DNA from 2 places in the Stenotrophomonas maltophilia group sp. vghtpe118 genome. Region 2 is predicted to be linked to the other one. Evidence: riboswitches for the same ligand, from Rfam matches in the RefSeq annotation. Region 2 holds a riboswitch; the other holds the start of a gene.
The links. Region 2 has a riboswitch for cobalamin ahead of btuB (TonB-dependent vitamin B12 receptor). Riboswitches for the same ligand answer to the same signal wherever they lie in the genome.

Region 1 (4,113 bases), 280 kb from region 2:
GAAGCCGGCGACGTCGACTTCCACGGCGCGCTGCTGATGCTGCGTGGCAATGTGCCGGCGCCGGTGTACGACATGCTCGAAGCGTTCCGCAAAAGCGCGCCTGCGTATGCCCAGCTGGTGGCCGAGTACCGCTTCATCGAACAGTACAAGGCCGCCTGGAAGGATGCGCCCTACGCGCCCACCTTCGTCACCACCGATGCGGTGGTGGTGCATTCGGGCCACGTGCTGCTGGTACGGCGCCGTTCGGAGCCCGGCAAGGGCCTGTGGGCGCTGCCCGGCGGTTTCGTTGGCCAGGAGCAGAGCCTGCTGGACAGTTGCCTGCGCGAACTGCGCGAGGAAACCCGCCTTAAGATTCCGCTGCCGGTGCTGAAGGGTTCGCTGAAGGGCCAGCAGGTATTCGACCACCCCGACCGCAGCCAGCGCGGCCGCACCATCACCCACGGTTTCCACTTCGAATTCCCGGCCGGTGACCTGCCGCCGGTGCGCGGTGGCGACGACGCCGACAAGGCGCGCTGGATACCGGTGAGTGAGGCGTTGGACATGGGCCCGCAATTGTTCGAAGACCACCTGCACATCCTGGAGTATTTCCTCGGCCGCGGCTGACCTGCCCGGCTCTCCCCACCGGCGGATAGACCGCTGGTGTCACTCGACGCGAAGGAGCTTCCGTCATGCACTACCTCGATAACCTTCTCCTCAACACCGACAGCTACAAGGCCAGCCATTGGCTGCAGTACCCGCCGGGTACCGATGCCACGTTCTTCTACGTGGAATCACGTGGCGGCCTGCACGATCGCACGGTGTTCTTCGGCCTGCAGGCGATCCTCAAGGACGCGCTGGCACGGCCGGTCACCCACGCTGACATCGACGACGCTGCTGCGGTATTCGCCGCCCATGGCGAGCCGTTCAACGAAGCCGGCTGGCGCGATATCGTCGATCGGCTCGGCGGCCACCTGCCGGTGCGCATCCGTGCCGTGCCCGAGGGCAGCGTGGTACCCACCCACCAGGCACTGATGACCGTCGAGTCGACCGACCCGGCTGCGTTCTGGGTGCCGTCGTACCTGGAAACACTGCTGCTGCGCGTGTGGTACCCGGTCACCGTGGCCACCATCAGCTGGCATGCACGGCAGACCATTGCTGCGTTCCTGCAGCAGACCAGCGACGATCCGCAGGGGCAGCTGCCGTTCAAGCTGCACGACTTCGGCGCCCGCGGTGTATCGAGCCTGGAATCGGCCGCGCTGGGCGGTGCCGCACACCTGGTCAACTTCCTCGGCACCGACACTGTATCGGCCCTGTGCCTGGCCCGCGCGCACTATCACGCGCCAATGGCCGGTTATTCGATTCCTGCCGCCGAGCACAGCACCATCACCAGCTGGGGCCGCGAGCGCGAAGTGGACGCCTACCGCAACATGCTGCGCCAGTTCGGCAAGCCGGGCGCGATCGTGGCAGTGGTGTCGGACAGCTATGACATCTACCGCGCGATCAGTGAGCACTGGGGCACGACGCTGCGTGATGAAGTGATCGCTTCGGGCGCCACCCTGGTCATCCGCCCCGACTCGGGTGACCCGGTGGACGTGGTGGCCGAAAGCCTGCGCCGGCTGGATGAAGCGTTCGGCCACACCCTCAACGGCAAGGGCTACCGCGTACTCAACCACGTGCGGGTGATCCAGGGCGATGGCATCAACCCGGATACGATCCGCGCCATCCTGCAGCGCATCACCGGCGACGGCTATTCGGCCGACAACGTGGCCTTCGGCATGGGCGGCGCGCTGTTGCAGCGGCTGGACCGCGACACCCAGAAGTTCGCGCTGAAGTGCTCGGCAGCACGGGTCGAGGGTGCGTGGATCGACGTCTACAAGGATCCGGTCACCGATGCCGGCAAGACCAGCAAGCGTGGCCGCATGCGCCTGCTGCGGCGCCTGGATGACGGCAGCCTGCACACGGTGGCGTTGCCTCCCAGCGGTGACGAGGCGCTGCCGACCGGCTTCGAGGATGCAATGGTGACCGTGTGGGAGAACGGGCGCCTGCTGCACGACCAGCGGCTGGACGACATCCGGGCCCGGGCCGCAGCGGGGCGCTGAAGGCATTTGCGGGGGGCAGGGCCCGTTGCGGGGCAACGGGGATCCGACCCCGGGCCTTGACCCCTGCAGCCAACAGGTCCACCTTGCACACGCCGAAGGTATCCCTGCCGTGGCTGGATGGCGGCAGGGAGTTAAACGGGAATCCGGTGAAGGCGCTTCGTGCGCCCATTCCGGAGCTGCCCCGCAGCGGTGAATGGAAACGAATCCTGCCAACAGCACTGGGCTCGCGCCTGGGAAGCGGCAGGGAGTAGGTGGGCTGCGGCCCGTGTCCATCAGCCCGAATACCGGCCCCGGCCGGGGGACACGACCGTCCCCTGATTCGACCTGGACTCTCCGCGGGGAGGGTGCCGGGGCCATCGCCAGCCTGCATGTGCAGGCGGCGTGGCCGCGCGCGTCCTGTTCACGGTAACCGGCCAGACCGCTCCCACGCCCTGACGCACGCCACGATGACCGAGTTCCAACGCCCCACCCTGACCCTGCCCGCCGATGGCAAACGCCTGCTGCTGCATTCGTGCTGCGCGCCGTGTTCGGGCGAAGTGATGGAGGCGATCACCGCTTCCGGGATCGACTACGCGATCTTCTTCTACAACCCCAACATCCACCCGGTGAAGGAGTACGAGCTGCGCAAGCAGGAGAACATCCGCTTCGCCGAGCAGCACGGCATTCCATTCATCGACTGCGACTACGACACCGACAACTGGTTCAGCCGCGCGCGTGGCATGGAGAACGAGCCCGAGCGCGGCATCCGCTGCACGATGTGCTTCGACATGCGTTTCGAACGCACCGCGCTGTACGCGCACGAGCACGGCTACGACACCATCAGTTCGTCGCTGGGCATCTCGCGCTGGAAGAACATGGCGCAGATCAACGACTGCGGCATCCGTGCGGCGTCGCGCTACGACGGCCTGCAGTACTGGGACTACAACTGGCGCAAGGGCGGCGGTGCCAGCCGCATGATCGAGATCAGCAAGCGCGAGCAGTTCTACCAGCAGGAGTACTGCGGCTGCGTGTACTCGCTGCGCGATGCCAACCGCCATCGCCGAGAGAACGGCCGCGAGCGGATCCGGATCGGCCTGCTGTACTACGGCCAGGACGCTGAGGCGCCGCAGGGCGATTGACCTGTGCCGCCGGGGCGGCCACGCTGGTCACTCCTTTACGTTGTAGTGGACCTGCCATGACCGCCCTGCCCGCCGATGTCGCCCTGCTGGTGATCGACCTGCAGCCGGACTTCATGCCGGGCGGTGCGCTGGCCTGCGACCAGGGCGATGCGCTGGTGGCACCGATTGCCGATCTGTTGGCGCAGCGCCGCTACCGCACCGTGGTGGCGACCCAGGACTGGCACCCGGCCGACCACGCCTCGTTCGCCAGCCAGCACCCCGGTAAGCGACCGTTCGAGACCATCCTGCTGCACGCGCAGCCACAGACCCTGTGGCCCGACCATTGCGTGCAGGGCAGCAATGGCGCCGCGCTGCACCCGGGCGTGGACTGGACCGTGGCCGACCTGATCCTGCGCAAGGGCACCCGCCCACAGGTGGATTCGTACAGCGCCTTCCGCGAGAACCACGGCCCCGATGGCGAGCGCCCGGCCACCGGCCTGGCCGGCTGGCTGCATGAGCGCCGCATCCGCGAGGTGCACGTGTGCGGCCTGGCACGCGACTACTGCGTGCTGTGGAGCGCGCAGGACGCGGTGAAATCCGGCTTCCGGGTGAAGTTCCTGTGGGACCTGACCCGGCCGGTGACCGAAGCCAACGACGCGATGGTGCGCGAAGCGCTGGGCAAGGCAGGGATCGCGATCGCCTGAGGCGTGACCGCCGGGCATGGCCCGGCGCTACCGCGCACGTCGCTTATGCCGCTTGCGCGCTCCTGCCCACAACAACACAATCGATTCATCCAGCCCCCTAACTACGCCCCCCCCTACAGATCGCGGGACGGCCGAACCGGGGGCTTTTCATTGGATGAAATCAGGATTCGGTAGTGCCGGCCGCTGGCCGGCAACCTCGGGATCTCTGCAGTTGCCGGCCAGCGGCCGGCACTA
Region 2 (4,113 bases):
AGCCCGAAGCACTGGTGCCGCCGCTGCTGCAGCACCTGGGCATCGGTGATGCGTTCGCGCTGGTACTGGGCGGCGATTCACTGCCACAGCGCAAGCCCAGCGGCGAACCGCTGCGGCACATCGCCACGCACTTCGGGCTGCCGGTGCAGGCGTGCCTGATGGTGGGAGATTCGTTGACCGACTACCGCGCCGCCGAAGATGCGGGCATGCCGATCGCGCTGGTGCGCTACGGCTATCCGCGCGGCCTGGACCTGGCCAGCGCGCATGCGGTGGCGGTGATCGACGACCTGCGTGAACTGCCGGGGTTGACCGCCGGCGTCCCGGTGTAGAGCCGAGCCCATGCTCGGCTGCTTTGCTGCCTGAGCCGAGCATGGGCTCGGCTCTACAGAGAAAGCGCCGGGCAATGCCCGGCGCCTTCTTTCATTTCGGCTGGTAACGCACACTCAACTGGTACTCACGGCCCGGCTGGTTGAACCACGCCACCGTCTCATACCTGCGGTCGAACACGTTTGTGGCACGCGCCAGCAGCGACCACGACGGCGTCAGCGCGTACTCGGCGCGCAGATCCAGCGTGCCGTACCCCCCCACCTTCACCGCGTTGGCGGCATCGTCATAGCGCTTGCCCGCACCCTGAACCGTCAGGCCTGCGCGGAAGTCCCCGAAACGCCGGTCGATGTCCAAGCGCGCGGTCTGCTGTGCACGACGCGGCAGCCAGTTGTCGAACTGCGTGCTGCCGCCGGTGCGGTTGCGTGGGTCGGTGTAGCTCAGCTGGGCGTTGATGTCGAAGCCGGCCAGCAGCACGCCACCGGTCAGTTCGGCACCGCGGATGCGCGCCTTCTCCACCTGCTGCATCCTGAAGGTCGCCGCATCGTAGGTGATCAGATCATCGATGCGGGTTTCATAGACGTCCAGGCCCCAGTGCCAGCCCTGTCCCTGCTGCGAAACGCCCAGGTTGGCGCTCTTGGACTTCTCCGGGTTCAACGTCGGCACACCGCTCCACGGGTCATACAGGTCGCTGAAGGTCGGCGCCTTGAACGCGGTGCCGTAACTGGCATTGACACGCAGGCCGTGGCCGAGCTCCATCGCCCAGCCGAGGCTGCCCGTGGCGTGGTTGCCGAACTGCTGGTTGTCGTCGTTGCGCGCGCTGGCCTGCAGCTGGTGGCGGCCGAAGCGCCCCTGGTACTGCACGAACACGCCGGTGTTGCGGCGGCTGTCGACCCGATATCCGGCACTGCTGCCATCCAGGTTGTCTTCGCTCCAGTCCACGCCGGTGCTCAGCAGCTGGCCTTCGGCCAAGGTGAAGTCACCCTGCAGCGAGGCACTGTCGCGGTGGGTCTGAGCGCTGCCACGGGCACCGAAGTCACCGAAGTTGTCCGACTCGTTGTCACTGCGCCCGACATTGGCGGTGAACGCCAGGCGTTCGGACGGGGTGTAGCGCACCTTGCCGGCCAGCACCTGCTGGCGGGTTTCCGAATAGTTGTAGTAGCCGTCGTAATGGTTCTTTCCGTCGGCACGCAATGCACTGCCTTCCACGTTCCATTGGTCGTTGAAGGTGTAGCCACCGCGCAGGCTCTTGGACAGGTTGCGGTAGCCATCGCGGTCATGTTCGTCGGCAAAGCAGCCGGTGAACAGCGTTGCCGAGCCGCGGCAGGCATCGATGCCATCGGAATGCTGGTAGGCGATGTCGGCGCCGAACCAGCCGCGTTCGGTCCCGCCACCGATCCCGCCGCTGGCTTCGCGCAGGCCGTTGCTGCCGCCACCGAGCTGGAAGTGCGGGGCGAAATCACCCTGGTTGCGGCGGGTGAAGATCTGGATCACGCCGCCAATGGCATCGGCGCCGTACAGGCTCGACTGCGGGCCACGCACGATTTCCACGCGCTCGATCTGCGCCAGCGGCAGGTCCTGGTACATCGCCAGGCCGAGGTCGGCACTGTTGATGCGCACGCCGTCGACCAGCACCACGGTGTGGCCCGAGTTGGTGCCGCGCAGGAACAGCGAGCTCTGCTTGCCGAGCCCACCGGCATTGGTCAGGTTGATGCCGGCGCGGCCGCGCAGCAGTTCCTGCAGCGAGGTGGCCTGGCTGGATTCGATCTGCGCGCGGTCGATCACCTGGGCCGGCGCGATGCTGTCCTGCAGGGCGATCGGGGTGCGCGTGGCGGTGACCAGGATCTGGTCGAGCGCGGTGGTGTCATCGGCGGCCTGTGCCAGCGCGGGCAGGGCGGCCAGTACGGCCAGGGACAGCATTCGGGACTGCAGCTTCATGGGGGACTCCAGGTGCCACGCACGCCCGCGTGGCGAAGGGGCGGAGCCGCGAAGGCAGGCACGCGCCGATGCCGCAGCGCACGCCACGGTCATCCAGCGCCATGCCCACCGCATCGCGACCTGAGGCTTCCGGGCCGGTCTCCGGGCTTGCCGCCGGGTGGCGCGAGGCCACCGTCCAGGCGCCTTCCCATGCCTGCGGCACAGTGGCGGTGTTGCCTGGAACTGACGTGCTTACCGTTGCGGGGGCAGCGCCGGCCTGGCGTGGAATCACGCGTCACCGGCTTCCCGTTTCAACCTGCCGGCCACGGCCGCAGGTCACCTGGAAGTGCGCGCAGTCTACGGCATCGCAGGCCGTCCCGTTGCGTCGCGCCTGCGCGGCTGCCTTTGCTGTGCCTTTAGAATGGTTGCTCGATCCCGTGGTGCCGTTACCGATGTCTGCCCGTTCTCCGTTGTACCTGCGTCGCCCGTCCGGGACGCACGCATGATCCTCGACCTGGTCCGCCATGCCGGCAACGGTCGCGATGAGTTCCTTGATGGCCGCAGCGATCCACCGCAGCTGGCCGGCCTGCCGCAGGAGCTGGTCGAGGCCTATGCCGAGCAACGCTGGGAGCGGGTGATCAGTTCACCGCGGTTGCGCGCGCTGCACACGGCGATGGCGCTGGCCACCCCACGCGGGCTGGACGTCGAAGCGGACGAGGAATGGGAAGAACTGGATTTCGGCGATTGGGACGGGCAGTCGCTGTTCGACCTGCCGGAAGATGCGCTGGCCGCCTTCCACGCCGATCCGCATGCGTTCCCGCCGCCGAACGGCGAGAGCTGGGGGCATTTCGAGCGGCGTATCGCGCGCGCGCTGGATCGCCTGCTCGATGATGATGATCATCCGGTGCCGACGCTGGTGGTCAGCCATGGTGGCCCGCTGCGCATGGTGTTGTCGCAGGTTTGCGGCCTGCCGATGTCGCTGTGCTGGGCCCTGCGCATCGACCACGGCACGCGCCTGCGGGTGTGGCTGGAGCGGGGCGAGGTCGGGCTGGTGGGCGAGCTGCTGGAACTGCAGCAGCCCTGATCTGCTCTTGTAGAGCCGAGCCATGCTCGGCTGCACTTCGATCAGAAAGGCCAGCCGAGCGTGGGCTCGGCTCTACAGGAGGGCGCGGCTCAATCCTCGTCCGCGCGCTCGGCCACGTTGTCCTCGGCGTCATCGTCGGCATCGAAGCGCTGCTCGTGCACCGGGCCCGACGCCGGGCCGGCCGCCTTCAGCGGATGCGCGGCGATGCGCGCCTCATAGTCCTGCACCAGCGCCTCACGCTGCGGCTCGCTCAGCTCCTGCCAGTGGCAGTCCAGCAATGCGCCTTCCAGCGAGTACAGCAGGTTCAGGCTGGGCTTGAAGCCGGCCCGCTTGACCTTGACGAAGGCGCCGACTGCGCCGATCGCCACCAGGTCCTCGCGGCTGCGCAGCCCGACCTGGCGCAGCCAGGCTGCACTCTTCGGGCCGATGTTGCGCAGCTTCGGTGCGCTCATCCCAGTGCCTCGACGAACACGCGGGCGATGGCTTCCAGGCCGGCCTGATCGTCGGCGTCGAAGCGGCCGACCTTCGGGCTGTCGATATCGAATACGCCGATCAGTTCATCGCCGCGCAGCAGCGGCACCACCAGCTCCGAACGCGAGGCCGAATCGCAGGCGATGTGGCCGGGGAAGGCATCGACGTCGTCCACGCGCTGGGTTACGCGCTGGCTGGCGGCGGCACCGCACACACCCTTGTCCAGCGGGATGCGCACGCAGGCCGGCAGGCCCTGGAACGGGCCGACCACCAGTTCCTTGCCGTCATACAGGTAGAAGCCCACCCAGTTCAGGTCG

Region 1: linked by a shared signal. The riboswitch ahead of ACUDTM_RS13675 (epoxyqueuosine reductase QueH) and the one ahead of btuB (TonB-dependent vitamin B12 receptor) in region 2 are both predicted to bind cobalamin.

The regions. Positions count from the first base shown of each region.
Region 1 covers NZ_CP199672.1:3,003,506-3,007,618, reverse strand. The annotation lists gene ACUDTM_RS13685 (bifunctional nicotinamide-nucleotide adenylyltransferase/Nudix hydroxylase) at 1-603, shown strand, start outside; gene ACUDTM_RS13680 (nicotinate phosphoribosyltransferase) at 669-2,078, shown strand; cobalamin riboswitch at 2,172-2,385, shown strand; gene ACUDTM_RS13675 (epoxyqueuosine reductase QueH) at 2,525-3,196, shown strand; gene pncA (bifunctional nicotinamidase/pyrazinamidase) at 3,253-3,879, shown strand.
Region 2 covers NZ_CP199672.1:3,287,614-3,291,726, forward strand. The annotation lists gene gph (phosphoglycolate phosphatase) at 1-329, shown strand, start outside; gene btuB (TonB-dependent vitamin B12 receptor) at 421-2,262, opposite strand; cobalamin riboswitch at 2,378-2,600, opposite strand; gene ACUDTM_RS15030 (histidine phosphatase family protein) at 2,744-3,325, shown strand; gene ACUDTM_RS15035 (TfoX/Sxy family protein) at 3,415-3,777, opposite strand; gene ACUDTM_RS15040 (GAF domain-containing protein) at 3,774-4,113, opposite strand, start outside.